One region of the Micromonospora parathelypteridis genome, then DNA from elsewhere that is predicted to be linked to it. Evidence: predicted binding sites of a transcription regulator. Region 1 holds the regulator's gene; each other region holds the start of a gene.
The links. The regulator HrcA, encoded in region 1, represses chaperone genes, less so after heat shock. The targets are predictions, from matches to a motif close to GGTTNGCACNCTCNNNNNGAGNGTGCNAACC.
Positions count from the first base shown of each region.

Region 2: the regulator HrcA is predicted to act here: its motif matches at 2,774-2,804, upstream of groES (co-chaperone GroES).
Region 3: the regulator HrcA is predicted to act here: its motif matches at 2,251-2,281, upstream of groL (chaperonin GroEL).

Region 1 is NZ_JACHDP010000001.1:1,779,940-1,785,108, reverse strand. It holds gene hemW (radical SAM family heme chaperone HemW) at 1-362, shown strand, start outside; gene HNR20_RS07630 (DUF4870 domain-containing protein) at 430-1,059, opposite strand; gene hrcA (heat-inducible transcriptional repressor HrcA) at 1,285-2,307, shown strand; gene dnaJ (molecular chaperone DnaJ) at 2,378-3,526, shown strand; gene HNR20_RS07615 (16S rRNA (uracil(1498)-N(3))-methyltransferase) at 3,528-4,262, shown strand; gene HNR20_RS07610 (SDR family NAD(P)-dependent oxidoreductase) at 4,285-5,046, opposite strand; gene HNR20_RS07605 (histidine triad nucleotide-binding protein) at 5,090-5,169, shown strand, end outside.
Region 2 is NZ_JACHDP010000001.1:2,375,250-2,380,418, reverse strand. It holds gene HNR20_RS10380 (sugar ABC transporter substrate-binding protein) at 1-811, opposite strand, end outside; gene ybaK (Cys-tRNA(Pro) deacylase) at 992-1,471, opposite strand; gene HNR20_RS10370 (THUMP-like domain-containing protein) at 1,482-2,678, opposite strand; gene groES (co-chaperone GroES) at 2,944-3,252, shown strand; gene groL (chaperonin GroEL) at 3,323-4,963, shown strand; gene HNR20_RS10355 (molybdopterin-dependent oxidoreductase) at 5,089-5,169, shown strand, end outside.
Region 3 is NZ_JACHDP010000001.1:2,719,670-2,724,838, reverse strand. It holds gene HNR20_RS12105 (GNAT family N-acetyltransferase) at 1-415, opposite strand, end outside; gene HNR20_RS12100 (cold-shock protein) at 741-944, shown strand; gene HNR20_RS12095 (hypothetical protein) at 1,040-2,203, shown strand; gene groL (chaperonin GroEL) at 2,476-4,098, shown strand; gene HNR20_RS12085 (hypothetical protein) at 4,155-4,403, opposite strand; gene HNR20_RS12080 (GNAT family N-acetyltransferase) at 4,490-5,169, opposite strand, start outside.

The DNA of each region.
Region 1 (5,169 bases):
ACTGGACCGGCGCGGACTGGTGGGGGCTGGGGCCGGGGGCGCACAGCCACGTCGGTGGGGTGCGCTGGTGGAACGTCAAACACCCCTCGGCGTACGCCCAGCGGTTGGCCGCGGGCGCGTCTCCTGGCCTCGCCCGGGAGGTGCTCACGGTCGACGAGGCGCACATGGAGGACGTGATGCTCCGGCTGCGACTCGCCAGCGGCCTGCCGCTGGCGGTGCTCGACGGCGTCGGCCGGGCCGGTGCGGAGCGGGCGCTGGCCGACGGCCTGCTGGACACCGATGCGTACGCGGCCGGCCGGGCGGTGCTCACCCTGCGCGGGCGGCTGCTGGCCGACGCGGTCGTGCGCGACCTGCTGCCCTGAGCGGACCCGCTGCCCCGGACCGGGGCAGCGGGTGCTGCGGGCCGGCCGGGGGAGCGGCCGGCCCGGATCACTTGATGAAGTTGGCGGACATCGGGTAGCGGTAGGCGGTGCCCTCGTTGGCCTTCATGCCCGCGATGATCCCGAACAGGATCTGGATCACCACGACGGCGATGCTGGGCAGGAAGAGCAGGCACCAGCTCACGAAGAGCAGCACGAACGCGATGATCGACCAGAGGATCTGGAAGTTCAGGGCGGCCAGAGCGTGCGCCCGGACGGCCGGCGACTGGTTACCGCGGGCCAGGTAGGCGATGAGCGGGGCGACGAAGCCCAGCGGACCAAAGCTGATCAGCGCGCCGAGGGAACCGCCGAAGTGCGCGACCAGCGCCCAGGTCTTGTCCTCGTTGCTGGCATAGCCGCCGTAGGCGCCACCGGTCGGATATCCGCCGGCGGGGTAGCCGCCGGGCGGGGGGTAACCGCCGGGCGGAGGATAGCCACCCGCCGGAGGGTAGCCACCTGACGGCGGTTGGTCACCAGTGGGCGGAGGATAGCCACCGGCCGGGGGATAGCCGCCCGGGCCGGGTGCCCCGGACAGTGGTGCGGTGGGCGGCTCGGCCGACGGAAACGAGCTCGGGGAGGTCGGCTCCGGCGGGTAGTCGCCGGGCTCACCCGCTCCGGGAGGGCGAGGAGGTTCAGTCATGGATGTCACGGTAGAGGCCAGTGGCAACGCCGCACCAGAGCGACTCCGCCCGGCAGTGTGGGCCGATCGGCCCAGCGGGGTTGCGCGAGCCGCACCGATGAGCCGCCGTTGATCATCGCGCCGGCGGGTACGCCGACGTAGACTGGCACTCGTTACAGTCGAGTGCCAGGAAGGCCCGGCCGGCCTATGGCGCCGGCGGCCGACGTGCGACAGGAGGTGCGGAGAATGGGTCTCGACGACCGGAAACTCGCCGTGCTCCGCGCGATCGTCGAGGACTACGTCTCCACCCAGGAGCCGGTCGGCAGCAAGGCGCTCGTCGAGCGGCACCAGCTCGGCGTGTCTCCGGCCACGGTCCGCAACGACATGGCCGTGCTGGAGGAAGAGGGCTACATCCGGCAGCCGCACACCAGTGCCGGCCGGGTGCCCACCGATCGCGGCTACCGGCTCTTCGTCGACCGGTTGTCCCGGGTCAAGCCACTCAGCCCGGCCGAGCGCCGGGCCATCGAGCGCTTCCTGGTCGGCGCGGTCGACCTCGACGACGTGGTGCACCGCACGGTGCGGCTGCTCGCTCAGCTGACCCGGCAGGTCGCCGTCGTGCAGTACCCGAGCCTGGCCCGTTCCTCGGTTCGTCACCTGGAGCTGGTGCCGATCTCCACCACCCGGCTGATGCTCGTCATGATCGCCGACACCGGCCGCGTGGAACAGCGGCTGGTGGAGCTGCCCGGCCCGGTGCCCGCCGACAACGTCACCGACCTGCGCCGGTTGGTCAACGAAAAGCTCGCCGGCGCCCGGCTGTCCGACACGCCGCCGTTGGTGCAGGCGCTTGTCGAAGAGGCGCCAGCCGAGCTGCGTCCGACGATGACCACCCTCGCCACGGTGCTCCTGGAGACGCTGGTCGAGCGCCATGAAGAACGCATCGCGCTCGCCGGCACCGCCAACCTCACCCGGGGCGGCCTGCTCGACTTCCAGGGTTCGCTGCGGCCGATCCTCGAGGCGCTGGAGGAGGAGGTCGTGCTCCTCAAGCTCATCGGCGAGACCGAGCCGAGCACGACCCGGGTGCTGATCGGCGACGAGAACGAGTTCGACAACCTGCGCGCCGCCTCCGTGGTCAGCACCGGGTACGGCCCAGGCGCCACGATCGTCGGCGGCCTGGGGGTGCTGGGGCCCACCCGGATGGACTACCCCGGCAATATCGCCACGGTGCGCGCCGTGGCACGCTACGTGGGCGAGTTGCTGGCCCAGAACTGACAGTCAGGGCCGACGGCCGGCTGCCGCCGGATCGGCGCAACGCGAGACGAACATGAGGACACGGAACGCAGTGGCCAGGGACTACTACGGCATTCTCGGTGTGAGCCGGGAAGCCTCCGATGACGAGATCAAGCGCGCCTACCGCAAGTTGGCGCGCCAGTTCCACCCGGACGTCAATCCGGACCCGGAGGCTCAGGAGAAGTTCAAGGACATCAACGCCGCGTACGAGGTCCTCTCGGACGACCGGAAGCGGCAGATCGTCGACCTGGGTGGCGACCCGCTCGCCCCGGGTGGCGGTGGCGGCGCTGGCGGCCCGGGTGGTCCGGGTGGTGCCGGCCCGTTCGTCGGTTTCCAGGACATCATGGACGCGTTCTTCGGTGGCGCGGCCGGTGGCGCCCGTGGCCCGCGTCCGCGTACCCGGCCGGGTGCCGACGCGATCCTGCGACTCGAGTTGGACCTGCACGAGACGGCGTTCGGCGTCGAGGCGCCGATCACCGTCGACACGGCCGTGCTCTGCACCACCTGCTCCGGAGCGGGCACGGCCGCCGGCACCCACCTGGCGACCTGCGAGGCGTGCGCCGGGCGGGGTGAGGTGCAGTCGGTGCAGCGCACCTTCCTCGGCCAGGTGGTCTCCGCCCGGCCGTGCACCGTGTGCCAGGGCTACGGCACCACCATCCCGCACCCCTGCCCCACCTGCGCCGGCGACGGCCGGGTGCGCACCCGCCGCTCGCTGACCGTCAAGATCCCGGCCGGGGTCGAGGACGGCATGCGGATCCGGCTGGCCCAGCAGGGCGAGGTGGGCCCGGGTGGCGGCACCGCCGGCGACCTCTACGTGGAGATCCACGAGCGGCCGCACGACGTCTACTCCCGCAAGGGCGACGACCTGCACTGCCGCGTCACCGTGCCGATGACCGCGGCGGCGCTCGGCACCCGCCTGACCATCAAGACCCTGGACAGCGAGGAGACGGTCGACGTCAAGGCCGGCACCCAGCCGGCCAGCACGCTGCGGCTGCGCGCCCGGGGTGTGCCACACCTGCGTGGCACCGGCCGGGGCGACCTCTACGTGCACCTGGACGTCCGGACGCCGACCAAGCTCGACCCGGACCAGGAGAAGATGCTGCGCGACTTCGCCAAGACCCGTGGTGAGGAGGTCGCCGAGCTGTCCAAGCAGGGCGGCTTCTTCTCCCGGATGCGCGACGCGTTCAACGGGCACGCCTGAGGTGTCCGCGCCGCTGTTCCTGGTCGAGGCGCTGCCCACCGGCGACGCGCTCACCCTGGACGGCCCGGAGGGGCACCACGCCGCGACCGTGCAGCGGCTGCGCGTCGGCGAGGAGCTGCTGCTCGCCGACGGTCGGGGCGGCACGGCCGCCGCGGTGGTCACCGCCGTCGGCCGGGGCAGCCTGGAGGTCACCGTCACCTCCCGGGGGTACGCGGACGCGCCCGTACCCCGGCTGGTGACCGTGCAGGGCATCGCCAAGGGCGACCGGGGTGAGCTGGCCGTGCAGGCGATGACCGAGGTCGGGGTCGACGAGATCGTGCCCTGGGCGGCGTCCCGCTCGGTGACGCAGTGGCGCGGAGACCGTGGCGTACGCGCCCGGGACAAGTGGGTGGCCACCGCTCGGGAGGCCGCCAAGCAGGCGCGCCGTCCCTGGCTGCCGGTGGTGGCCGGTGCGCCGGACGAGTCCACCGCGACGGTGGCCCGCCGGATCACCGGCGCCGCCGCCGGCTTCGTGCTGCACGAGGAGGCAACGGAGCGGCTCACTACCGCCGAGCTGCCGTCCGCCGGTGAGATCGTCCTGGTGGTGGGGCCCGAAGGGGGCATCGCCCCGGCCGAGCTGACAGCTTTTCAGGAGGCTGGAGGCCGGCCGGTGCGGCTCGGGCCGGCCGTGCTGCGTACCTCCACCGCCGGCGTGGCGGCGCTCAGCGTGCTCGCCACCCGGCTCGGCCGCTGGTAGTTCCAGCCCTGCCGCTCGTGGTTCAGCTGCGCAGGTAGGAAGCGCCGTTGAGGTCGACGATCGTGCCGGAGGCCCACTCGGCCTCCGGCGAGGCCAGCCAGTGCACCGCGGCGGCGATCTCCTCCGGTCGGGCCACCCGGTCGAACGGGCTCTGCGCCCGGATGGCCGCGCCCTGCTCGCCGCCCAGGCGCTCGGCGACCATGTCGGTCGCCACGAAGCCCGGCGCGACGGTGGCGACCGCGATGCCGTACGGCGCGAGCGCCACGGCGAGGGACTGGCCCAGCGCGTTCAGTCCCGCCTTGCTGGCGCCGTACGCCGGCTGGTCCGGCTCGCCGCGGAAGGCGCCTCGGGACGAGACGTTGACGATCCGACCGCCGCGTTCCCGCATGTGCTGGGCAGCGCACCAGGTGACGTTTCCCGCACCGGTCAGGTTGGTCTCCAGCACCTGCCGCCAGCGCTTCTGCCACTGCTCGTAGGACGCGCCGAAGATGGGGTGCGGGTCGTCCCGGTCGCCGTACATCCCGGCGTTGTTGACCAGCACGTCCAGCCCGCCGAGCAGTTCGGCGGACCGGTCGACCATGGCCCGGACCGCGTCCGGGTCGGTGAGGTCGGCGCGGACCACCACGTGCCCGGTGCCGGGCAGTTGCGCGCGCAGTTCCTCGGCCGCGTCGCCGGAGTCGCGGTGGTGGATCGCCACCCGGTCACCACCTGTCGCGAACGCCGTCGCCACCGCCCGGCCGATTCCGCGCGAAGCACCGGTCACGAGTACCGCTCGATCCGTCATGCCGGCCATCCTGCCTCAGCAGTCTTTTCCTTACACTGCCCGGATGGGATCCGACTGCCTGTTCTGCCGCATCGTCGCCGGGGAGATTCCGGCCACCGTGGTCCGGGAGACCGACACCACGCT
Region 2 (5,169 bases), 600 kb from region 1:
TCTGCAGGCCCTCGACGCTGGCGTCCTGCCCGGTCACCGGCACCTTGCCGTTGAGCTTGTTCTTCTTGAGGATCGAGATGGCCGCGTTGCCGAGACCGTCGTTGGCGGCCAGCACGCCGTCGATCTTGCCGTTGGCCTTGGTGAGCTGCTGCTCGAAGATCGTCGCGGCCTGCGCGTTGTCCCACGCCGGCACCGCGTCCTCGGGGCCCTTGACGTATTCCTTGGCGTCGAACTTCGGCTTGAGCACCGAGTCGTAGCCAGCCTTGAACAGGGTGGCGTTGTTGTCGGTGGGGGAGCCGTTGAGGTACGCCACGACCGGGTTCTTGGCGCCCTTCTCGGTCAGGCACTTCGTCAGACCTTCGCCCTGGAGCTTGCCGACGCTCTCGTTGTCGAAGCTGACGTAGTACTGGGCGGAGCCGCCGAGGGTGAGCCGGTCGTAGTCGATGGTGGCGACGCCCTGCGACTTGGCCTTGTCCAGCACGGCCTTGCCGGTGCCGGAGTCCAGGTTGACGATCATCAGGGCGGTGACGCCGCTGGTGATCATCTGGTCGGCGATGGTCTGGAAGGCGGTCTTGTCGTTCTGCGCGTTCTGAATGTCGTACTGGACGCCGGCGGCCTTGAACGCCTCCTCCAGGAATCGACGGTCCGCGGTCTCCCAGCGGACGGAGGACTTGCTGTCCGGGAGGATCACGCCGATCTTGGGAGTCTTGGCCGAGCCGGCCTTGTCGTCGCCGGAGTCGTCGCCGCAGGCGGTCAAGCCGCCGGTCGCGAGCAGGCCCACGGCGGCGATGGTGAGGATCCCCTTACGCATGTGCAGGGTCCTTTCGGGGGTGGGGGAGGTGTTGTTTTTGTTGTGTCCGGCAACGTATTGCGCCTCGCGCCGAATCCACAAGACTGCGCAGGTGCCAAGTTTGTTGGCAGCGATAACAATTCAGCAACGCGACTGTTACTCCCCGGGTATCCCACGGGGGAGTCGACGTAACGAGAGCCGTCAGCGGGTCTGCAACGGCGCGGTGCGGGCGTCGGTCAGCGCCACCAGATCCGCTGCGGCCAGTTCAAGTTGCAGGCCTCGCCGACCAGCCGAGACGTAGATCGTCGGGAGACTCAGCGCGGATTCGTCCAGCACGGTGGGCAGTCGCCTGCGCTGCCCCAGCGGGCTGATCCCCCCGCGTACGTAGCCGGTTGCCCGCTCGGCGACCGCCCGGTCGGCCAGCGCCGCCCGCTTGCCACCGACCGCCGCCGCGAGCGCCTTCAGATCCAGCTCGCCGGTGACCGGGACGACCGCCACCGTGAGCGCGCCGTCGACCTCGGTCACCAGCGACTTGAACACGCGCTCTGGCGCCACGCCGAGCGCCACCGCCACCAACGCACCGTAGTTCGGGGCGTCCGGCGCCACCCGGTACGGATGGGTGCGATGCGCGACGCCACGCTTGACCACCAGTGCCGTCGCCGGAGTGCCCTGTCCCGCCACGACGACGACGCTAGTCGACCGGCCTGCCGATCAGTACGGTCGGTGCGCCCGCGATCCGGGTGAGCACCAGGCTCGCCGCGGCGTCGCCGGCCAGCCGCAGGTCCCGCCGGAGCTGCTCCGGGGTGAGCGCCGAACCGCGCTTGAGGATCTCCACCCGGCCCACCCGGCGGTCCCGCAGCAGCGCCCGCAGACGCTTCAGCGAGAACGGCAGCACGTCGGTGATCTCCAGGCAGCGCGCGTACGGGGTGCGGGTCGGGTGGTCGGCGTAGAGGTAGGCGATGCTCGGGTCGCCGAGGGTGGCGTCCAGTTCGACGGCCAGTTCGGCGACGAGGTGTGCGCGTACCACCGCCGGGTCCGGGTCGTACAGGAAGCGGCGGGGCGGCCCGACCGGCGCCTCGTCTGCGCCCGAGCCGGTGAGCTGGTGGCGGTGCGCCTCGGCGCCCTGCTGGCGGTAGAGCGTGGCCCGGCGGGGCGCCTCGGCCAACTCGCCGCACCAGAGCGCGGCCTCGACCAGGTCGCCGTCCACGCCGACCCACTCCGCCTCCGCGCCGGTCGGAATGAGCGCATGGTCCAGGCCCGGCGCCACCTTCACCACGGTGCGCGGAACCCGCTCGGCCAGCCCGGTGACGAAATCCCACGGCGGCGAGTAGGCGCGCGGGTCGAAGATCCGCCGTCCGGTGCCGGTGGAGCGGCGGGCCGGGTCGCAGAAGACCCCGTCGACGCGGGAGACGTCGAACGCGGTGGCATCGCCGCACTCGACCGTGAACAGGTCGGCCAGCCCGGCCGCCGCTGCGTTGGCGGCGGCCATCGCGGCGGTCACCGGGTCGGCCTCCACCCCGTACACCCGGATGCCGGCGCGGGCGGCGGCCAGCGCGTCCGCGCCGAGGCCGCACCCGAGGTCGGCCAGGGTGCGGACGCCAGCCGCGTGCAGCCGGGCGGCCCGACGGTCGGCGACCACCCGGCGGGTGGCCTGCTCCAGGCCAGGGCGGGTGAGGAACATCCCATCGGCGGCCGGGCCGAACTTGCCGACCGCCCGGTGACGGAGCTCGGCCTGGGTGAGCGCCGCCGCGGCCAGCGTCGGCGGCACCCCGGCAGCGCGCAGCGCCGACGCCGCGGCCAGCGGATCACCGCCGGCCAGCCCGGCCGCCGCCGTGAGCGCGGCCGACCCCTCGGGGGTACGCAGCGCCGCCAACTGGTCGAGATCCACCCGATCATTGTCCTGGTCGACTCGGAAATCCTGGCTGGCGGGGCGCGACGCGCTGGCACTCTCCTTGACGGAGTGCTAGCCACGGAATAACCTGCGATTAGCACTCTCACCCTGAGGGTGCCAGCTTCCGGGTCTCGCGACCCGGGTGCGCACGCCAGGCGGACCGGCACCCGCGACGACGGCCCCGCCCGGTGGCATGAGGCAGATTGACGCTGGTCGGCCCCGCCGGCCAGCAACGAAACCAGTACCCCAGGAGGGTATGCCCGTGACTACCGCGACCAAGGTTGCGATCAAGCCGCTCGAGGACCGCATCGTGGTCCAGGCGAACGAGGCTGAGACCACCACGGCGTCGGGCATCGTGATCCCCGACACCGCCAAGGAGAAGCCGCAGGAGGGCACTGTCCTCGCTGTGGGCCCGGGGCGCATCGACGACAACGGCAACCGGGTTCCGGTTGACGTTCAGGTCGGCGACACCGTCCTCTACTCGAAGTACGGCGGCACCGAGGTCAAGTACGCCGGCGAGGAGTACCTGGTGCTCTCCGCCCGCGACGTCCTCGCGGTCATCGAGAAGTAAGCAACCGATCAGTGCCATTGCCTCGGTCCGGCTCGCCGGGCCGGGGCAATGGCGCTTCGAAGGGACATTCATGGCGAAGATCCTGAGCTTCTCGGACGACGCCCGACACCTGCTGGAGCACGGTGTCAACGCCCTCGCGGACGCGGTCAAGGTCACTCTCGGCCCGCGCGGGCGCAACGTCGTCCTGGACAAGAAATTCGGTGCGCCGACGATCACCAACGATGGTGTGACCATCGCCAAGGAGATCGAGCTCACCAACCCGTACGAGAACCTTGGCGCGCAGCTGGTCAAGGAGGTGGCGACCAAGACCAACGACGTCGCCGGCGACGGGACCACCACCGCGACCGTGCTGGCCCAGGCGATGGTTCGCGAGGGTCTGCGCAACGTGACCGCCGGGACCAACCCGGCCGGCCTCAAGCGGGGCATCGACGCGGCGGCCACCAAGGTCTCCGAGGCGCTGCTCGGCCGTGCCGCCGAGGTCACCAGCAAGGAGTCGATCGCGAACGTGGCGACGATCTCCGCGCAGGACGCCACCATCGGCGATCTGATCGCCGAGGCGATGGAGCGGGTCGGCCGCGACGGTGTCATCACCGTCGAGGAAGGCTCGATGCTCACCACCGAACTGGACGTGACCGAGGGTCTCCAGTTCGACAAGGGCTTCATCTCGCCGAACTTCGTCACCGACCTGGAGGGTCAGGAGTCCGTCCTTGAGGACGCGTACATCCTGGTCACCACCCAGAAGATCTCGGCGATCGAGGAGCTGCTCCCGCTGCTGGAGAAGGTCCTGCAGAACAGCAAGCCCCTGCTGATCATCGCCGAGGACGTGGACGGCCAGGCGCTCTCCACCCTGGTGGTCAACTCGCTGCGCAAGACCCTCAAGGTCTGCGCGGTCAAGGCCCCGGGCTTCGGTGACCGGCGCAAGGCTCTGCTCCAGGACATCGCGATCTCCACGGGCGCCGAGCTGGTCGCCCCGGAGCTGGGCTACAAGCTCGACCAGGTCGGCCTCGAGGTGCTCGGCACCGCTCGGCGCATCGTGGTCGACAAGGAGAACACCACGATCGTCGACGGCGGTGGCCAGAAGGCCGACGTCGCCGACCGGGTGTCTCAGATCCGCAAGGAGATCGAGGCCTCCGACTCCGACTGGGACCGGGAGAAGCTGGCCGAGCGGCTGGCGAAGCTCTCCGGTGGCATCGCCGTGATCAAGGCTGGCGCGGCGACCGAGGTCGAGATGAAGGAGCGCAAGCACCGCATCGAGGACGCCATCGCGGCGACCAAGGCTGCGGTCGAGGAGGGCACTGTGCCCGGCGGCGGCGCCGCCCTGGTGCAGATCCTCTCGGTGCTCGACGACGACCTGGGCTTCACCGGTGACGAGAAGGTCGGCGTCTCGGTCGTGCGCAAGTCGCTCGTCGAGCCGCTGCGCTGGATCGCGCAGAACGCCGGTCACGACGGCTACGTCGTGACGCAGAAGGTCGCCGACCTGAAGTGGGGCAACGGCCTCGACGCTGCCAAGGGCGAGTACGTCGACCTGGTCAAGGCCGGCATCATCGACCCGGTGAAGGTGACCCGCAACGCGGTCACCAACGCCGCCTCGATCGCCGGTCTGCTGCTCACCACGGAGAGCCTCGTGGTGGAGAAGCCGGAGCAGGCCGAGCCGGCCGCCGGCGGCGGGCACGGCCACGGCCACGGCCACCAGCACGGCCCGGGTTTCTGACCCGGTAGCGACACCAGTCCGGGGCGCGCCGTCGTACGACGGTGCGCCCCGGTTCGTCTTCGCGGATCACTACCGGCCGCTGACGTTGTTGGCGGCCGGGCGGAACGATCGCGCACACTGGGCCGATGAGCACCACGTCGCGGCGGTACGCCGCGCTGGCCGGAGTGACCGCCGCCGCCATCGCGATCGGGATCGCCGAACCGGTG
Region 3 (5,169 bases), 940 kb from region 1:
CGACCACGACCTCCAGCAGCAGTTCCGGTCGGCCGCAGGCTCGCGACCAGGCGGCCACCCCGTCGATCAGCTCGCCGAGCAGACCGCGGCCCCGCCAGGCCGGCGTGACGTACACGGCGTAGATCACGGTCAGCCCGGGCTCGTTCGGGGCGGTCGTGCCGCCCGCATGCCCGACCAGCCGGCCGCCCGGGTCGGCGATGAACTGCGCGTTACTGGAACCGGCCGAGGTGTACGCGACCCGGGCCGCGAACTCGTTGTGCGGTCGGGCCGCCGCGTCCGCCAGGGTCTCCAGGAAAGCCAACGGTGCGTCGGCGAGCATCTCCAGGCGCAGCGCCCGCATCCGGGCGGCGTCCTCCGGCCGGACCCGGCGGATCTGTGCCTGCCGGAGGGCGACTGAGCCCATGTCGGTGGTCATGCCCGCATGCCTACCACAGGGGATGGGCGGCATTTCGTGAGCTGTACCCGATTGCCGACACCTCGGGGCACCATCGCGGCCCGCCCTCCATTCGCACTGACAGGCGTGAATCCGGCGAATCGAGAACCCCGCCGATCAGTGCGGTTGGGCCGCCCCGAAGTGTGTCCGATTTGTGGCCGTGCGCGGCCGTCACTCCTCGTGTAGCGTGCGATTTCGGTCACCTGATTCAATGGCGGTCATCGATCGCTGAGTCGGTGGTCCTGGGGCGCCCGGCCGCGCCGTGCGCCGGGTCAGGCAACACCGCGCAGAGTGAGGGAAGTGCACCGTGGCACAGGGCACCGTGAAGTGGTTCAACGCCGAAAAGGGCTACGGCTTCATCGCCGTCGACGGCGGTCAGGACGTGTTCGTCCACTTCTCCGCGATCGAGATGGACGGTTACAAGGCGCTGGATGACGGTCAGCGGGTCGAGTTCGAGATCGCCCAGGGCCAGAAGGGCCCGCAGGCTGAGCACGTACGCGTCATCGGCTGAGCTTCCTGGCCGATCGGCCCCCTTGGTCGGGGCTGCGGCACGGGCGCGCAGCCGGGAAGATCGTGAACCGTTCCAGCCGATGCCGAGGAGCGTTCATGACCGACCAGCCACCCCCGCCCACCCCACCCTCCGGGCCGGGTGAGTCGGACCCGTCCTCGCCCGCCGGCAGCCCTGGTCACTCCGGTCCGCCGCCCGGCTGGGCGCCGGGCATGCCCCCGGCTGACCCGCCCTCCGGCCACGCCGGTCCGCCGCCCGGCTGGGATCCCGCGCAGGGTGCCTGGGGTGCGGCCCCGCCACCGCAGGGCTGGGCGTTCCCGCCCACCGGCGGCTACCCGCTCGGGGCGGGTCCCTACGGCGGGCAGCCGTGGTATCCGGGGTCGCCGGTCGGCTGGTACCCGCCGGGTTACGGGTTCGACCCGAACGACCCCCTGGTCACTCCGCCCGGCGCCGGTCTCGCCGGATGGTTCAACCGGTGTGGGGGCGCGCTGCGCCGGGGTTGGCGGCAGTTGGTGCCCATCATGCTGCTCACCCAGGTGCTGCCGGCGGCGGTGCTCTCGGTGATCTCTCTCGGCCTGGACCCGTCGGCGGAGTGGGCCGCCCAGGCCGAGGCGGACCCGACCGCCGTGCTGCCGGACAATTTCGTCTCCGAGCTGCTGAGCATCATCGTCGTGCTGGTCGGCGGCAGTCTGTTGATCGGGTTGGTGCAGGCCGTCGGTTGGGCCGCCGGCAGCTGGGTGATCACCCAGCAGGCGGCCGGCCAGCCGGGCAGCCTCGATTCGGCGCTGCGCTACGGCCTCCGTCGGGCGCTCGGGCTTTGGGGCTGGACCCTGCTGATCAGCGTGCTCGTCGGCGTCGGCGTCTGTCTCTGCGTGCTGCCCGGCATCTACCTGGCGTTCGCGCTGAGCATGGCCGGCCCGGTCTATCTCTTCGAACGCCGCGAACCGATCGGCCGATCGTTCCGGATGTTCCACGACCGACTCGGCCTGCTGCTCGGTCGGGTGGCCCTGGTGGCCCTGGCGGTGATCATCGGCAGTCTGATCCCGGGGGCGCTGGAGGGGGCAGGCACCTCCGTTCTCGGTACGGATCCCCTCGCGTCGCCGGGTACCGCGACCGGGGCGGTGGCGGTGATCGGGGTCACCGCGGTGCTGGCCCTGCCGGCCCATCTCGCCCAGCTGATCGGGCTACTGGTGACATACGCCGAGCAGCGGGCCCATGAGGCGCCGGTGAACACTGCCGGACTGGCCGCGGAACTCGGCTGAGCGGCCCCATCGTGCTTGCACTCGGCAGGGGAGAGTGCTAAACAAGTCATTGGCACTCGCATACCGTGAGTGCCAATGGTCGGGACGGTGGGGCCAGGTTGCACCGGCGTGGAGACGCCGGGGCGGCACATGGCCGGTCGTCGCGGGCTATCCGGCCCGGCCGAAGGACGTCGTCGTCGCCAGGTGGCGACGTCCCAAGGTGCGTACACCAGGCGGCCCATTCGAGGCACACATCTCGGGTGGCCCGTGAGTGTCCAGGAGGACAACGCCGTATGGCCAAGATGATCGCGTTCGACGAAGAGGCGCGCCGCGGCCTCGAGCGGGGCATGAACCAGCTCGCCGACGCCGTAAAGGTGACCCTCGGCCCCAAGGGCCGCAACGTCGTGCTCGAGAAGAAGTGGGGTGCCCCCACCATCACCAACGATGGTGTGAGCATCGCCAAGGAGATCGAGCTCGAGGACCCGTACGAGAAGATCGGCGCTGAGCTGGTCAAGGAGGTCGCCAAGAAGACCGACGACGTTGCCGGTGACGGCACGACGACGGCGACCGTCCTGGCCCAGGCCCTGGTTCGCGAGGGCCTGCGCAACGTGGCCGCTGGCGCCAACCCGATGGCCCTGAAGCGGGGCATCGAGGCTGCGGTCGCGAGCGTCTCGGAGGAGCTGTCCAAGCTCGCCAAGGACGTCGAGACCAAGGAGCAGATCGCCTCCACCGCCTCCATCTCCGCTGGCGACAGCACCGTCGGCGAGATCATCGCCGAGGCGATGGACAAGGTCGGCAAGGAAGGCGTCATCACCGTCGAGGAGAGCAACACCTTCGGGCTGGAGCTGGAGCTCACCGAGGGTATGCGCTTCGACAAGGGCTACATCTCGGCCTACTTCATGACCGACCCGGAGCGTATGGAGGCCGTCTTCGACGACCCGTACATCCTGATCGCCAACAGCAAGATCTCGTCGGTGAAGGACCTGCTCCCGATCCTGGAGAAGGTCATGCAGTCGGGCAAGCCGCTGCTGATCATCGCCGAGGACCTGGAGGGCGAGGCCCTCGCCACCCTGGTGGTCAACAAGGTCCGTGGCACCTTCAAGTCGGTCGCCGTCAAGGCGCCGGGCTTCGGTGACCGCCGCAAGGCCATGCTGACCGACATCGCCATCCTCGCCGGTGGCCAGGTCATCAGCGAGGAGGTCGGCCTCAAGCTCGACGCCGCCAGCCTCGACATGCTGGGCCGCGCCCGCAAGGTCGTGGTGACCAAGGACGAGACCACCATCGTCGACGGTGCCGGTGACGCCGAGCAGATCCAGGGCCGGGTCAACCAGATCCGTGCCGAGATCGACAAGAGCGACTCCGACTACGACCGCGAGAAGCTGCAGGAGCGGCTGGCCAAGCTGGCCGGTGGCGTTGCGGTCATCAAGGTCGGCGCGGCCACCGAGGTCGAGCTCAAGGAGCGCAAGCACCGCATCGAGGACGCCGTTCGCAACGCGAAGGCGGCCGTCGAGGAGGGCATCGTCCCCGGTGGTGGCGTCGCGCTGGTTCAGGCCGGCAAGACCGCCTTCGACAAGCTCGACCTGGTCGGCGACGAGGCGACCGGCGCGAACATCGTCAAGGTCGCGCTGGACGCCCCGCTGCGGCAGATCGCCGTCAACGCCGGCCTCGAGGGTGGCGTCGTGGTGGAGAAGGTCCGTAACCTCGAAGCGGGTCACGGCCTCAACGCCGCCAACGGCGAGTACGTGGACCTGCTGGCCGCGGGCATCATCGACCCGGCCAAGGTGACGCGTTCGGCGCTGCAGAACGCCGCTTCCATCGCGGCGCTCTTCCTCACCACCGAAGCCGTCGTCGCGGACAAGCCGGAGAAGACCCCGGCTGCCCCGGCTGGCCCGGGTGGCGGGGACATGGACTTCTGAGTCCAGTTCCGACACAGAACGGGGCGGGCCGCTGACGCGGTCCGCCCCGTTCGTCGTCAGGTCGGTAGTGGGCGCTGGTTGCGCCGTTTGTGCGCCCGGTCGTACGGCGGAAGCAGCTGGATCGGCGCGTCCACCATCTCCTGCGGCTCCTCGACCACCGACGGCGAGTCGTCCGTGGTCATCTCGGCCAGTTGCTCGGCGTCGCCGTAGTCGAGCCGGTCGAACGGCAGTTGGCCGGGGAGTTCGCCGACCGGTTTCCAGGTGATCGGCGGGCCGTCCTCGGTCTTGTCGTCATCCGTGGTCATGGCTGCCTCCTCTACCGAAACGGTAGGGGGCGTCGATGGTCGGTGCGGGCGAACGGCGCTATCTGGACCAGTGTCCCGTTCGCCCCTTATTGCGCCCCGACCTCCCGCCGGTACAGGAAGAAGACCCGCTCGATCCGGGCACCTGCGCTGCCTGAATAGAACGGCACCGGCCCCACCCAGCCGATCTGCGCCCGGTCCAACCCCGCCGTCTGCTGGTCCCGTAGGCAGCGCCGCAGCAGCACCCCGCCAATGCCCGACCCCTCGGCGGCCGGCGCGGTGCCCATCGGCCCGAACCAACTCGGCCGGGACGACCCGTACGCGGCGAAGCCGAGCACCTCGCCGTCCCGCTCGGCCAGGTGGCAGCCGGCGCCGTCACGACCCACCGACCCGGCCAGCTCGCCATCCCACGCGCCACCGAAGGTGGACCGGGCGAACGCGGTCAGCGCTGGCAGGTCCGCCGGCTCCGCCCGGCGTACGGTGACGCCCTGATCGGCCAGCCGCCGCTCGGCGGCCTCGGTGGAACGCAGTGCCGGCGACTCGTCGTACGACAGGTCTGCGGTCATGTTCCAGGCGGTCCGGTCCTGCTGGTAGCCCAAGGCGAGGGCGGCGCAGACCGCTGGCGTGTAGCGGACGTCGATGCCCGGCCACGCGTAGTACGGCGGGTTCCCGGCCAGCAGCACCTCGGTCACCCCGCGTTCGGCGAGCACGCGCTCGGCCCGGTGGAGCAGGGCCCGGCCGACGCCCCGGCGGCGGTGGTCGGGGAGGA